DNA from 2 places in the Streptomyces sp. WY228 genome. Region 1 is predicted to be linked to the other one. Evidence: riboswitches for the same ligand, from Rfam matches in the RefSeq annotation. Region 1 holds a riboswitch; the other holds the start of a gene.

What was found. Region 1 has a riboswitch for glycine ahead of gcvP (aminomethyl-transferring glycine dehydrogenase). Riboswitches for the same ligand answer to the same signal wherever they lie in the genome.
Region 2: it holds a riboswitch for glycine, as region 1 does, so the genes downstream of both, gcvT (glycine cleavage system aminomethyltransferase GcvT) here and gcvP (aminomethyl-transferring glycine dehydrogenase) in region 1, are expected to answer to the same signal.

The regions. Positions count from the first base shown of each region.
Region 1 is NZ_CP079114.1:1,082,639-1,089,634, reverse strand. It holds gene KV381_RS04445 (FHA domain-containing protein) at 1-416, shown strand, start outside; gene KV381_RS04440 (MerR family transcriptional regulator) at 458-1,201, shown strand; gene KV381_RS04435 (bifunctional nuclease family protein) at 1,255-1,728, shown strand; gene KV381_RS04430 (MerR family transcriptional regulator) at 1,897-2,523, shown strand; gene KV381_RS04425 (DNA polymerase IV) at 2,631-4,097, shown strand; gene KV381_RS04420 (PRC-barrel domain-containing protein) at 4,010-4,390, opposite strand; glycine riboswitch at 4,523-4,620, shown strand; gene gcvP (aminomethyl-transferring glycine dehydrogenase) at 4,814-6,996, shown strand, end outside.
Region 2 is NZ_CP079114.1:6,116,928-6,123,923, forward strand. It holds gene glyA (serine hydroxymethyltransferase) at 1-139, opposite strand, end outside; gene gcvH (glycine cleavage system protein GcvH) at 159-536, opposite strand; gene gcvT (glycine cleavage system aminomethyltransferase GcvT) at 669-1,784, opposite strand; glycine riboswitch at 1,961-2,058, opposite strand; gene KV381_RS26850 (AAA family ATPase) at 2,221-2,913, shown strand; gene KV381_RS26855 (enhanced serine sensitivity protein SseB) at 2,987-3,757, shown strand; gene KV381_RS26860 (enhanced serine sensitivity protein SseB C-terminal domain-containing protein) at 3,925-4,713, shown strand; gene KV381_RS26865 (hypothetical protein) at 4,739-5,155, opposite strand; gene KV381_RS26870 (ABC transporter substrate-binding protein) at 5,480-6,996, shown strand, end outside.

The DNA.
Region 1 (6,996 bases):
CCACGATCTCCATCTCCGGTCTCGAGGCGTACGAGGCGGAGGCCACGGGCCAGACGGCTCTGCCCTCGCTCTCGCCGGAGGCCCAGGCCGCAGTCGACGCGCTGCCCGGAGGTTCGGCCCTGCTGGTCGTGCGGCGCGGCCCGAATTCCGGCAGCCGCTTCCTGCTCGACAGCGACCTGACCACGGCCGGCCGTCACCCGCAGAGCGACATCTTTCTCGATGACGTGACCGTGTCGCGGCGTCATGTGGAGTTCCGCAGGAGCCCGGACGGTAGCTTCACCGTGGGCGATGTCGGCAGCCTCAACGGCACCTACGTCAACCGTGAGCGCATCGATTCGGTCCAGCTGTCCAACGGCGACGAAGTCCAGATCGGAAAGTACCGCCTGGTCTTCTATGCGAGCCCGCGGGGCGTGTGACCAGCCCCGGAATCCGTCCGGGGGGACCCCCAGGAAGGCCCATGCTGCGAACACCGACAGGCGGTGCCGGCCACGGCACCGCCACCGCGGAAGCGCGCCCGATGAGCATCGGAACGGTGCTCATCCAGCTGCGCGACGAGTTTCCCGAAGTCACCATCTCCAAGATCCGGTTCCTGGAGGCCGAGGGGCTCATCGAGCCGCAGCGCACGCCTTCCGGATACCGGAAGTTCGCTCCGCGTGATGTGGAGCGGCTGGCGCAGGTGCTCCGCATGCAGCGGGACCACTACCTGCCGCTGAAGGTCATCCGCGAGCACCTGGACGCACTGGCCCGGGGCGAGCAGCCCGTCCTGCCCACGCCCGGCGACCGGCGGGATCTCGCCGACGGGGTGTGGGAGGGCGGTCCCGGCGCGGCGACCGCCGCCCGGATCGGGCGGGCCGAGCTGCTGGCCGCGGCCGAGGTCGACGAGGACCGGCTGGCCGAATGGGAGTCCTACGGGCTCATCGTCCCGGCTCCCGAGGGCGGCTACGACGCCGAGATGGTGACCGTCGCCAAGCTGGTGGCGGATCTGGGGCGTTTCGGTCTGGAACCGCGGCATCTTCGCGCCATGCGGGCCTCCGCAGACCGGGAGGCGGGGCTGGTGGAGCAGCTGGTCGCACCCCTGCGCCGGCACCGTAATCCGCAGACCAGAGCCCATGCCGAGGCCACCGCGAACGAGCTCGCCGAGCTGTCCGTACGGCTGCACGCGGCACTCGTGCAGAGCGCTCTGCGCAGCCGTCTGCACTGAGCTCGGCGGAGCCCGACTACCCAAACATGGCGAGCACGTCCTAGGGTTGCTGTGTGAACGAGCTCGACGTTGTCGGTGTCCGGGTGGAAATGCCCTCCAACCAACCGATCGTTCTCCTGCGTGAAGTGGGAGGCGACCGGTACCTCCCCATTTGGATCGGTCCTGGGGAGGCGACCGCGATCGCCTTCGCCCAGCAGGGCATGGCTCCGGCCAGGCCGCTGACCCATGACCTGTTCAAGGATGTGCTCGAGGCCGTGGGCCAGGAGCTCACCGAGGTCCGGATCACGGACCTCCGCGAAGGGGTCTTCTACGCGGAGCTCGTCTTCGCCAGCGGAGTCGAGGTGAGCGCCCGGCCCTCCGACGCCATAGCGCTCGCCCTGCGGACCGGCACGCCGATCTACGGCAGTGACGGCGTGCTGGACGATGCGGGCATCGCGATCCCCGACGAGCAGGAGGACGAGGTGGAGAAGTTCCGCGAATTCCTCGACCAGATCTCTCCGGAGGACTTCGGTACGAACAGTCAGTGACCGTCCCGCGGGGGTGCCGTCAGCGCATCCGACAAGCCTTTCCCGGAAACGAGACACGGGAAACCACCCTCAGGGTGATTATCACTCGGCGTGCCGAGTGTGGCGATCGTTGACGCACCCCGAGTGACTGCCTACCTTCGAGTGGGCAGGTCAAGGACGGAGGTCGGCGTGAGAAGCAGCGGCGACGGTACGGCGGCGGGTGGGCCGTATCCGCAGCACGGCAGTGGAGCCGACCACGCCATCAGGCAGCCGGTTCAACCGGCAGCGGTGGCAGCGGGCGGCGTGGCAGCGGCGAGCGATGCCGACGACATCGGCTATCGCGGACCTACGGCGTGCGCGGCGGCGGGGATCACCTACCGCCAGCTGGACTACTGGGCGCGTACGGGGCTGGTCGAGCCCAGTGTGCGCCCGGCCTACGGGTCGGGGACCCAGCGTCTCTACAGTTTCCGGGACGTGGTCCTCCTCAAGATCGTCAAGCGGTTCCTGGACACCGGGGTCGCTCTGCAGAACATCCGCACCACGGTCCAGCATCTACGGGCCCGTGGTTTCCAGGACCTCGAACGCATGACGCTGATGAGCGACGGGGCCACGGTCTACGAGTGCTCCTCGCCCGACGAGGTCGTCAGCCTGCTCCAGGGCGGGCAGGGGGTCTTCGGGATCGCGGTCGGCGTCGTCTGGCGGGATGTGGAGGCGGCGCTCTCGCAGCTGCACGGCGAGCGGGTCGACACCGGCGAGACGCTCGTCGGCCACAACCCCGCGGACGAGCTGGCGCGGCGGCGCAACCGCGCCGGCTGAGCACCGGTCGACGATCGGGACGACGAACAGCACGCAACGGGACGGTCCGGCGCTCGCAGGAGCGGCGGACCGTCCCGTTGTCAGTGCCGTAGGGCAGCATCGACAGTGTGAGACCCGCGCCCACCATCCTCCACCTGGACATGGACGCCTTCTACGCGTCGGCGGAGCAGGCGGCCAAGCCGAGCCTGCGCGGCAAGGCGGTCGTGGTGGGCGGCCTCGGCCCGCGCGGGGTGGTCGCCACCGCTTCGTACGAGGCGCGGCGCCTGGGCGTGCACTCGGCGATGCCCACCGCGCAGGCCCGGCGGCTGGCACCGAACGCGGCCTACCTGGTGCCCCGCTTCTCGCTGTACCGGAGCGTGAGCGACCAGGTGATGGAGCTGCTGGGGCGGCTGTCGCCCCTGGTGGAGCCGCTCAGCCTGGACGAGGCCTTCGTGGACCTGGAGGCCGGTGGCACGGCTGACGACACGGCGTCGGCCCGGGCGACGGGCGAGGGGCTGCGGGCGGCCATCCGGGCGGTGACCGGGCTCAGCGGATCGGTCGGACTGGCCGGTTCCAAGATGCTCGCCAAGATCGCCTCCGAGGAGGCCAAGCCCGACGGACTGCTCGTCATCGAACCGGGCACCGAACGCGAGCTGCTCGCCCCGATGTCCGTCCGCATCCTGCCGGGGGTCGGCCCGGCCACCGGGGACCATCTCAGACGCGCGGGCATGACCACCGTCCACGACCTGGCCGAGGCGGGCGAGGCGGAGCTCGTACGGCTGGTCGGCAAGGCTCATGGCCACGGGCTCCACCGGATGGCGCTGGGGCTCGACGACCGGCCGGTGGTCGCCGAGCGGGACGCCAAGTCCGTATCGGTGGAGGACACCTTCGACGTGGACCTGCACGACCGGGTGAGGGTGCGCGCCGAGGTGGAGCGGCTGGCCGTCCGGTGCGTGGAAAGGCTCCGCGCCGCCGACCGCTCGGGCCGCACGGTGGTGCTGAAGGTCCGCCGCTACGACTTCTCCACGCTGACCCGCTCCGAGACCCTCAGAGGCCCCACGGACGACCCCACGGTGGTCCGTGAGGCGGCGGGGCGGCTGCTGGAGTCGGTCGACACCACGGGAGGCGTACGGCTGCTCGGGGTCGGCGTCACGGGGCTCGCCGACTACACCCAGGAGGACCTGTTCGCCCAGGCCGCCGACGCCCGGGAGCTGGCGCAGCGGGCCGAGGAGCACGGGGCTGCGGCCGGGGAGGGCGGCGAGGAGGAAGCCGCCCCGGAGCCCGGGGCGGACAGCGCCGAACAGCTCGCCGCGCGGCGCTGGCCCGCCGGACACGATGTGCGCCACGAGGAGCACGGGCACGGCTGGGTGCAGGGCAGCGGGATCGGCCGGGTCACCGTCCGGTTCGAGGAACCATGGAGCGCCCCCGGCCGGGTCCTCACGTTCCGCGTCGACGATCCGCGGCTGCGGCCCGCCGACCCGCTGCCGCTCGTCCGCGAGCCGGCCGACTACTCCTCCTGGCCGGCCAGCCTGCCGAAGTCCCGGTCGGACGCCGGATCCGCCGCGTCCTCCGGGGGCGGGGAGTCCAGCCCGTAATGCCGGTAGAGCTGCAGTTCCTGCTCGGGCGAGAGGTGCCGTCCGACGCCGAAGTCCGGCGCGCCCTTGATCAACGCGCGGTCGAACGGGACGCGCAGCGCGTCGTCGACGAACTCGCTCGGTTCCAGCGGGACGAAGGCGTCCCTGCTGAACAGGCCGGTACGGACGGCCGCCCACTCGGGCACGCCCGTCGCGTCGTCGAGATAGACCTCATCCACCGTTCCGATCTTGGCGCCCTTGCGATCGAATGCCTTGCGGCCGATCAGGCGGCGCGGATCGATATCGGTCTCCACGGTGCCTCCCACTGGTCGCAACTGCTCAGGGTGGACCCTGTCGCTCCACCAGGACCACACAAGTGCAGATCCGTGGTGTCGGCCACTCGAGAGCTCCGGCGCGGAGCCCGCTGGTAGGCTGGCAGTGGCTGCTGACCCCGTGCGGGAGAGTCCTCCGGTGCAGAATCCGGAGGCGCCGAAGGAGCAAATCCTCCCCGGAATCTCTCAGGCCCCCGTACCGCACGGTTGAGGTCACTCTGGAAAGCAGGGCGGTTCCGTGCGGGCGCAGGCCCGGGTGGATTCGACCCTCACCGACGGTGAAAGCCGGCGCGCCTGCGGGCGGGCCGGTGAAGCTCTCAGGTTGAGATGACAGAGGGGGAGGCCGTTCGGGCACCCACGCCGTGGTGCCCCTCGCAGGTCGTGACAGACCAGGAGGCCTCCACCATGACCCCCCGTCGCACTCCACTCTCCCAGCTGGAGCAGGGTATTCCGTTCGAGCAGCGCCACATAGGGCCCGACGCCGGGGCCCAGGCGAAGATGCTCGCCCAGGTCGGCTACGGCTCCCTCGACGAGCTCACCGCCGCCGCGGTGCCCGACGTGATCAAGAGCGCGGAGGCCCTGAACCTTCCGTCGGCGCGCACCGAGGCGGAGGTGCTGGCCGAGCTGCGCTCGCTGGCCGACCGCAACCAGGTGCTGGCCCCGATGATCGGCCTCGGCTACTACGGCACCTTCACGCCGCCCGTCATCCTGCGCAACGTCATGGAGAACCCCGCGTGGTACACGGCCTACACGCCGTACCAGCCGGAGATCTCCCAGGGCCGGCTCGAAGCCCTCCTGAACTTCCAGACGATGGTCGCCGAGCTGACCGGGCTGCCCACCTCCGGCGCCTCCCTGCTCGACGAGGGCACCGCGGCCGCCGAGGCCATGGCCCTGTCCCGGCGCGTCGGCAAGGTCAAGAAGGGCGTCTTCCTGGTCGACGCCGACACCCTGCCCCAGACCGTCGCGGTCATCGAGACCCGCGCCGAGCCCACCGGCGTCGAGGTCGTCGTCGCCGACCTGAGCGACGGCATCCCCGCCGAGATCGCCGAGCGCGGCGTCTTCGGCGTCCTGCTCCAGTACCCGGGCGCCTCCGGGGCCGTGCGCGCCATCGAGCCCGTCATCGAGCAGGCCCACGAGCTCGGCGCGATCGTCACCGTCGCCGCCGACCTGCTGGCCCTCACGCTGCTCACCTCGCCCGGCGCGCTCGGCGCCGACATCGCGGTCGGCACCACCCAGCGCTTCGGCGTGCCCATGGGCTTCGGCGGCCCGCACGCCGGCTTCATGGCGGTCCGTGAGAAGTTCGCCCGCTCCCTGCCGGGCCGCCTCGTCGGCGTCTCCGTCGACGCCGACGGCAACAAGGCCTACCGTCTGGCCCTCCAGACCCGCGAGCAGCACATCCGCCGCGAGAAGGCCACCAGCAACATCTGCACCGCGCAGGTACTGCTCGCCGTCATGGCCGGGATGTACGCGGTCTACCACGGCCCCGAGGGGCTGCGGACGATCGCCCGGCGCACCCACCGCCTCGCCGCGATCCTGGCCGACGGTCTGCGCACCGCCGGCGCCGAGGTCGTGCACGGCGCGTTCTTCGACACCCTGACCGTGCGCGTCCCCGGCAAGGCCGCCGGCATCGTCGCGGACGCCCGGGAGCGCGGGGTCAACCTCCGCCTCGTCGACGCCGACCACGTCTCCGTCGCCTGCGACGAGACCACCACCCGTGCGCAGATCTCCGCCGTCTGGGCCGCCTTCGGCGCCGAGGGCGACATCGAGGCGCTGGACGCCACGGTCGCCGACGCGCTGCCGGAGGCGCTGCTGCGCTCCGACGACATCCTGACCCACCCGGTCTTCCACCAGCACCGCTCCGAGACCGCGATGCTGCGCTACCTGCGCAAGCTCGCCGACCGCGACTACGCGCTGGACCGCGGCATGATCCCGCTCGGCTCCTGCACCATGAAGCTGAACGCGACCGCCGAGATGGAGTCGATCACCTGGCCCGAGTTCGGCGCGCTGCACCCCTTCGCCCCGGCCGAGCAGGCGCAGGGCTTCCTCACCCTCATCCGTGAGCTGGAGGAGCGCCTGGCCGAGGTCACCGGGTACGACGCGGTCTCCATCCAGCCCAACGCCGGTTCCCAGGGCGAGTTCGCGGGTCTGCTGGCCGTCCGCGCGTACCACCGGGCCAACGGCGACGAGCAGCGCACCGTCTGTCTCATCCCGTCCTCCGCGCACGGCACCAACGCCGCGAGCGCCGTCATGGCGGGCATGAAGGTCGTCGTGGTGAAGACCGCCGACGACGGCGAGGTCGACATCGCGGACCTGCGCGCCAAGATCGAGCAGCACCGCGACGAGCTGGCCGTGCTCATGATCACCTACCCGTCCACGCACGGGGTGTTCGAGGAGCACGTCGCCGACATCTGCGGCGAGGTGCACGACGCGGGCGGCCAGGTCTACGTCGACGGCGCCAACCTCAACGCGCTGGTCGGGCTCGCCAAGCCCGGCAAGTTCGGCGGCGACGTCTCGCACCTGAACCTGCACAAGACCTTCTGCATCCCGCACGGCGGCGGCGGCCCGGGCGTCGGCCCGGTCGGCGTCCG
Region 2 (6,996 bases), 5.0 Mb from region 1:
GCGCCTCCATGACGGCGACCGGAGCGAAGTTCTCCGAGGCGATCATTTCGAGGGTGGACTGCTGACGGTGGAGCTCGGCGTCGACGGCGGCGGCGACGTCCGGGTCCAGCTCGTGGAGGGAGGAGTTCAGAAGCGACATCAGGGGGTCCCTTAAGGTCTCAGTTGCCGGAGAACGCGGTGTACTCGTCGGCGGAGAGCAGATCGGCCGGCTCCTCCGCGACGCGCACCTTGAACAGCCAGCCGCCCTCGAAGGGAGCGGAGTTCACCAGCGAGGGGTCGTCCACGACGTCCTGGTTGGCCGCCGTCACCTCACCGGTCACCGGCGAGTACAGATCGCTGACGGACTTGGTCGACTCCAGCTCACCGCAGGTCTCGCCCGCGGTCACCGTGTCACCGACCTCCGGGAGCTGCGCGAAGACGACGTCGCCGAGCGCGTTGGCCGCGAACTCCGTGATGCCGATCGTGGCCACGCCGTCCTCGACGGCCGACAGCCACTCGTGCTCCTTGCTGTACCGCAGCTGCTGGGGGTTGCTCATGACCTGAATTCTCCTGTACGCGGGGGAGTGCTGATGAACGGTGGTCTTACGGTGTGAGACGGAGGTACGTCACTTCTGTGACGCCCGCGCGCCGGTGAGGAGGGCCCGGAATGCACCGTTCCCTCCGGGATATCACTTCTGGCGCTTGTAGAACGGCAGCGCGACGACCTCGTACGGCTCGTGCGTGCCCCGGATGTCCACGCCCACGCCCTCGGTGCCCGGGGCGGCGAAGGCCGCGTCCACGTAGGCCATGGCGATCGGCTTGCCCAGGGTCGGGGAGGGGGCGCCGGAGGTGACCTCGCCGATCACCTTGCCGTCGGCCACGACCGGGAAGCCCGCGCGCGGGACCCGGCGGCCCTCGGCGATCAGGCCGACCAGCTTGCGCGGCGGGGCGGTCTCGGCGCGCTCGGCGGCGGCCTGCAACGCCTCGCGGCCGACGAAGTCGCCCTCCTTCTCGAACTTCACGACCCGGCCCAGGCCCGCGTCGAACGGGGTCAGCGCGGTCGTCAGCTCGTGCCCGTACAGCGGCATGCCCGCCTCCAGGCGCAGCGTGTCCCGGCAGGAGAGCCCGCACGGGATCAGGCCGTGCGGCGCGCCGGCCTCGGTCAGCGCCTGCCACAGGGCCTCGGCGTGCTCGGGCGCGACGAACAGCTCGAACCCGTCCTCGCCGGTGTACCCGGTACGGGCGATGAGCGCCGGAACCCCGGCGACCGTGCCCGGCAGGCCCGCGTAGTACTTCAGCCCGTCCAGGTCGGCGTCGGTGACGGCCTTCATGATGGCGGGCGACTCCGGGCCCTGGACCGCGAGCAGCGCGTACGCGTCCCGGTTGTCGCGCACCTGGGCGTCGAAGCCGCCGACGCGCTCGGTCAGCGCGTCCAGCACGATCTGGGCGTTGCCCGCGTTGGCGACGACCATGTATTCCGTCTCGCCGAGGCGGTAGACGATCAGGTCGTCGACGATCCCGCCGTCCTCCTGGACGATCATCGTGTAGCGGGCCCGGCCGTTGCCGACGGTGGCGATGTTGCCCACCAGCGCGTAGCTCAGGAAGGCCGCGGCCTCGGGGCCGGTGACGGTGATCTCGCCCATGTGGGACAGGTCGAAGAGCCCGGCCCGGGTGCGTACGGCGTTGTGCTCGTCGCGCTCGCTGGCGTACCGCAGCGGCATGTCCCAGCCCGCGAAGTCGGTCATGGTGGCGCCGAGCGAGCGGTGCAGCGCGTCGAGGGCGGTGAGACGGGGGGCAGTGCTCATGGATACGGCTCCAGGGCATGACGACGTCAGGACGGAAAATCCTCCCCATCTGTCATCGGAACCTGAGAGGTTCGCCGATAGCCCCTGACGGGGTATGCCCCTGGGGGCGCCCCTGTTCACAGGGCTCGGCTTGCACCTTGGGTGGAGCCGCAGGGCGGCTCGCTTTTCAGATCTGCCTCATCCACGCGGTACGGGGCCTGAGAGATTCAAGGGAGGATCTTGCTCCTTCGGCGCCCGGCTCACACTGTGGCCGGAACTCTCCCGCGCGGATTCGAACGGCCGGTATGCAGTTTGCGGGGTCATCATCGCACGCATCGGGGGAGAGTGGGGGCCCGGTCCCCACTCGGGGGAAGACGGCGAGGTCGGTTGTGCCGTATTGCCTTTTCTTTACACTTCAGGAGCAGGCGTGGGTGACCCGACGGCAGGGGGATGGGCGATGACGTTGCAGCGGTCGGTACCGACCGCGGGGGTCGCGCACGACGCGATGCCCGCACAACCCGGCGCACCCGTAAGAGAGCAGCTCACACGGGGTGCGCCGGTGGTACGTGACCTGCGCGGGCGCACCGGCCGCGCCCCGTACTGCCTCGATTTCACCGCCGGTGACGTCGTGGTCGTCTCCGGGCTCCCCGGCAGCGGGAAGTCGACCCTCATCCGGCGGGCCGTGCGCGGCCGCGCCATCGACTCCCAGAACACCCGCGACAGCTGGGCCGCCGCGCTGCCCCGCTTACTCCCCTACGCCCTCTACCGCCCCCTGGTGCGCGCCGCGCACTACCTCGGCCTCTGGAACGCCCTGCGCTCCGGTGAATCCGTCGTCGTGCACGACTGCGGCACCCAGACCTGGGTACGCGGCTGGCTCGCCCGGCACGCGGTGAGCCGGGGCCGCGCCCTTCATCTGATCCTGCTCGACGTGACGCCCGAGGTGGCCCGGCAGGGGCAGCGGGAGCGCGGCCGAGGGGTCTCCGGCTACGCCTTCGCCCGCCACCGGAACGCGGTGGCCCGGCTGCTCCGCGACACCGAGCAAGGGCTGCTGCCCGCCGGCTGTGCCTCAGCGGTGCTGCTGGACCGGCCGGCGGCGGGGGCGCTCGGACGGATCTCCTTCACGGAGGCCGAGGCCCCCGCGAGCCGCTGAAGGTTAGGGTGCTGGCCTGAGCACGACGGCCGCCGCGCGCGACGGCCGAGGGTCGAGAGAGGGCACAGAGGCAGTGGACATTCCGGCACCCGCACCGGCGCACCCCCAGCAGGGCTGGCCCGCCAACGAGCTCGAAGAGGTGCTGACGGCCTCGCTCGGCGTCCCGGACGCGGGCGGCCGCCTCGTCGAGGTGCTCGGCCGCAGCTCCGTCTGGGTGCCGCTGCCGGGCGGCGGCAGCCCCGCGAGCGCGGACCTCGACCTGCCGATGATGGAGATCGACGGCGCGGCCTTCGTCCCCGTCTTCAGCTCCGAGGCCCAGTTCCTCAGCTGCGTCGGCAGCCATATGTCCTTCGCCGTCGCGCCCGCCCGCGACTTCGCCCGGGGCCTGCCCCCGCAGGTCGGCATCGCGGTGAACCCCGGCGGCGCGGTCGGCATACCGCTTCCGCCGCCCGCCGTCGCCGAGCTCTGCCGGGCCGGGCGCACCGCCCTGGACGGGCCCGCCACCGGCGGCCGGGTCAAACTGTACGAACCGGACTGGCAGCACGACCCGGTCGACTTCCTCACCGCCGTGTCCGAGGAGTTCGAGGCCACCGGCGTGGTGAGCACCGCCCGCCGGTCGCTGGCCAGCATCGAGGGCGGCGACCCGGTCCTCTTCGTCGGCGTCGAGTTCGCCACCTGGGACGGCGCGGGCCAGAGCGCCCCCATGGACGCCATCGGCCGGGCGCTCGGCCGGGTCCAGGTGCCCTGGCCGGTCAACCTGGTCCTGCTGGATGTGGCCCAGGACCTCGTCGGCGACTGGATGCGGGAGAAGGTACGCCCGTTCTACCGGCGCGAGGGCCACTGATCCACCGGTACGAGGCCCGCCGAAGGCGACCGGACCGGGTGCCGCCGGACCGTGGCGTCAAGTCGGTGTCAGAAGTGGCGCATAAGCTGGTTTGATGGCGTGGTCGCTCCCGTGTGCCCGGGAGCGGTGGCGCGAACGCGATGGATCGACGAGGGGCGGGACCCAGGGTGAGTGCGTCAGGCACCGCGGCGGCCGGGAAGGTCGAGCACATGCTGCGCCAGGTGACCCCCGGGCGTTACGACACCTACGAGGCGCTGCTCGCGGCGGTCGCCGAGGGCCGGATCTGGATGCTGCTCTGGCACGGCACGGCGGGCTCGCCCGACGCCCAGTACGGCAACATGGAGATCGAGGGCCTGGGGTACGCGCCCTGCGTCACCTCCGCCCAGGAGCTCTCCGCCAGTGGCTGGAACCGTTCGCACGAGCTGGTCACCGGACGCGACATCGCCCGCGCCCTCTTCCCCGACCGCTGGGGCATCTGGCTCAACCCGCACGCCCCCGGCGGCGGCGTCGGCATCCCCTGGCTCGACCTGCGGCGCATCGCCACCGGCCTGGACCGGCTGCCCGCCGGGCCGCTCCGGCTCTCCGAACCCGCCATCGAGCTCCCGCAGTTCTACGCCCTGCTCACCCAGAACGCCCACCGCACCCCCGCGATCCGCTCGCTGCGCCGCGCCTGGGTGCACCCGGCGGTCGGCGTCCCGTATCTCGCGATCGGCCTGGACCTCTACGACACCGGCCGCGCCGCCGTCGAATCGGTGCGCGAGATGATGCGGCAGTCGGTCGCGGCGGTCCCCGACGGGCTGCCCGTCTCCACCGTCGCCCTGTCCGACGAGTACGACCCGGTCGGCATGTGGCTGCGCGCGAACGCCCGCCCCTTCTACGACCGCGAGGCCCACGCCCCCGCCGGCCCGCCGCCCCTCGCCGCCCCCGGATACGGCTACCCGCCCCAGCCCCGCTGAGCCCGAAGGCCCGGCCGGCCGCGCTTCAGGCCTCCTCGACGGCGTTCAGACGGGTGACCTGAGCGGCGTAGTCGGCGGTTCGCAGCGCGGATGTGCCCGAGGCGTACAGCGCGGCGCCGACCGTGGCGAGGGGGAGGGAGAGCAGGAAAGCGGCGAGCATCGGCCCCCAGTCGCGTTCGGCGGCGCAGAGTCTGCGCTCGGTCTCGGAGTGCGACGCCTCGTCGGAGGAAGCGTCACGGTGGAAGGCGCGGGAATCGCACGCGATGGTCTCGGAGCGCACGCCGTACTCGATGGTGAACGAGAAGAAGAGCTGGTAGGCCAGCCAGAGCCAGATGAGGACGGCCACGGCCACCATTCCCCGGCCCCACCCCTGTTCGCGCACTCCGCGCCTGCGGAACTCCCTGTCGTACACCTGGGCGTGTGAACTGATGAGCGGAAGCATGAGGCGAAGCTAGCGCAGGCGGGCCGGCCCCGGACCAGGGCGAGCGGCCGGGCGGTCGGGCGCGCCCGTCGTCTCCGTACCCGCGCGCCCGCCGTCTCCGTATCCTGGCGCCCGCCATCTCCGTCCTCGGTCACCCTCCGTCGAACACCCCTCGATGTCCGGCTTGTTAACTTCCCCCGGGAGGATGTCCCGGAACTGGACGGTTTGTTAACTGTCCGGGTCTCGACTAGGTCTCACCGCTATCCGGACTGTTCTCTTGCGGCGGGCACCGTCTGTAGTGTGCGGCCATCAAACCTCACCACATGGCGAACCAGGGGTGGACCCATGCGAATATTCAAGTCCCGGGCTGTCCGGGCGATCACGACAGCGGTCGCTGTCGGTCTGATCGCCACGGGCTGTTCCAGCGAGCGGGACGAAGGCGGCTCCAAGGGGGGCGACAAGGACACCTTCGTCTTCGCCGGAGCCGGTGACCCCGGTTCCCTCGACCCGGCCCTCGCGAGCGACGGCGAGACGTTCCGCGTCACCCGCCAGGCGTTCGAGGCGCTCCTGGAGCACGAGCCCGGTGGGAGCAAGCTCGTCGGCGGCCTCGCCGAGACGTGGGACAGCGACCCGGCCGGCAAGGTCTGGACGTTCAACCTGCGCAAGGGCGTGAAGTTCCACGACGGCGAGGCGTTCAACGCCGCCGCGGTCTGCGCGAACTACGACTACTGGTTCAACTGGACGGGCACGTACCAGTCCAGCGCGGTCTCCTACTACTGGCAGACCATCATGGGCGGGTTCGCGAAGAACGAGGACCCCGAGACGCCCAAGGCGAACTACAAGTCCTGCACCGCCAAGGACGACAACACGGCGGTCATCGAGGTCAACGAGCCCTCGGCGAACCTCCCGGGCGGCTTCTCGCTGCAGGCCCTGGCGATCCACTCGCCGAAGGCCCTCAAGGAGTACGCGAAGCAGAACGCGACCGCCAAGGGCGACGCGATCACGTACCCGAAGTACAGCCAGGAGGCCGGCACGGTCGCCGGCACCGGCCCGTACAAGATCGTGAAGTGGAACAAGGGGAACAAGGAAGTCTCCCTGGAGCGCTTCGACGACTACTGGGGCGACAAGGCCAAGGTGAAGAACCTGGTCTTCCGCACCATCTCCACCGAGGAGACCCGCCGCCAGGCGCTCCAGGCCGGTGACATCGACGGCTACGACCTGGTCGCGCCGGCCGATGTGACGACGCTGGAGAAGGAGGGTTACGAGGTTCCGACCCGTGACGTCTTCAACATCTTCTACGTCGGCATGAGCCAGTCGGCCAACCCGGCGCTGAAGAAGCCCGAGGTCCGCCAGGCGATCACGCACGCCATCGACCGCGAGAACCTCGTCAACACCCAGCTGCCCGAGGGCGGCAAGGTCGCGACCCAGTTCATGCCCGACACGGTCGCCGGCTACTCGGACAAGGTGAAGACGTACCCGTTCGACACCGCCAAGGCGAAGGACCTCCTCAAGCAGGCCGGCGAGGAGAAGCTCTCCATCGACTTCTGCTACCCGACCGAGGTCACCCGCCCGTACATGCCTGCCCCGCAGGACATGTTCGAGCTGATGAAGGCCGACCTGGAGAAGGCCGGCATCACCATCAAGCCGAAGGCGATGAAGTGGGCCCCGGACTACCTGGACGCCACCGAGGCGGGCTCCTGCGCCCTGCACATGCTCGGCTGGACCGGTGACTTCAACGACGGTTACAACTTCATCGGCACCTGGTTCGCCGGACCGGACAAGCAGTGGGGCTTCAAGGACCAGAAGGTCTTCGACGCCGTGAACGCCGCTTCCAAGGTCACCGACCCGGCCGGCCGCACCGA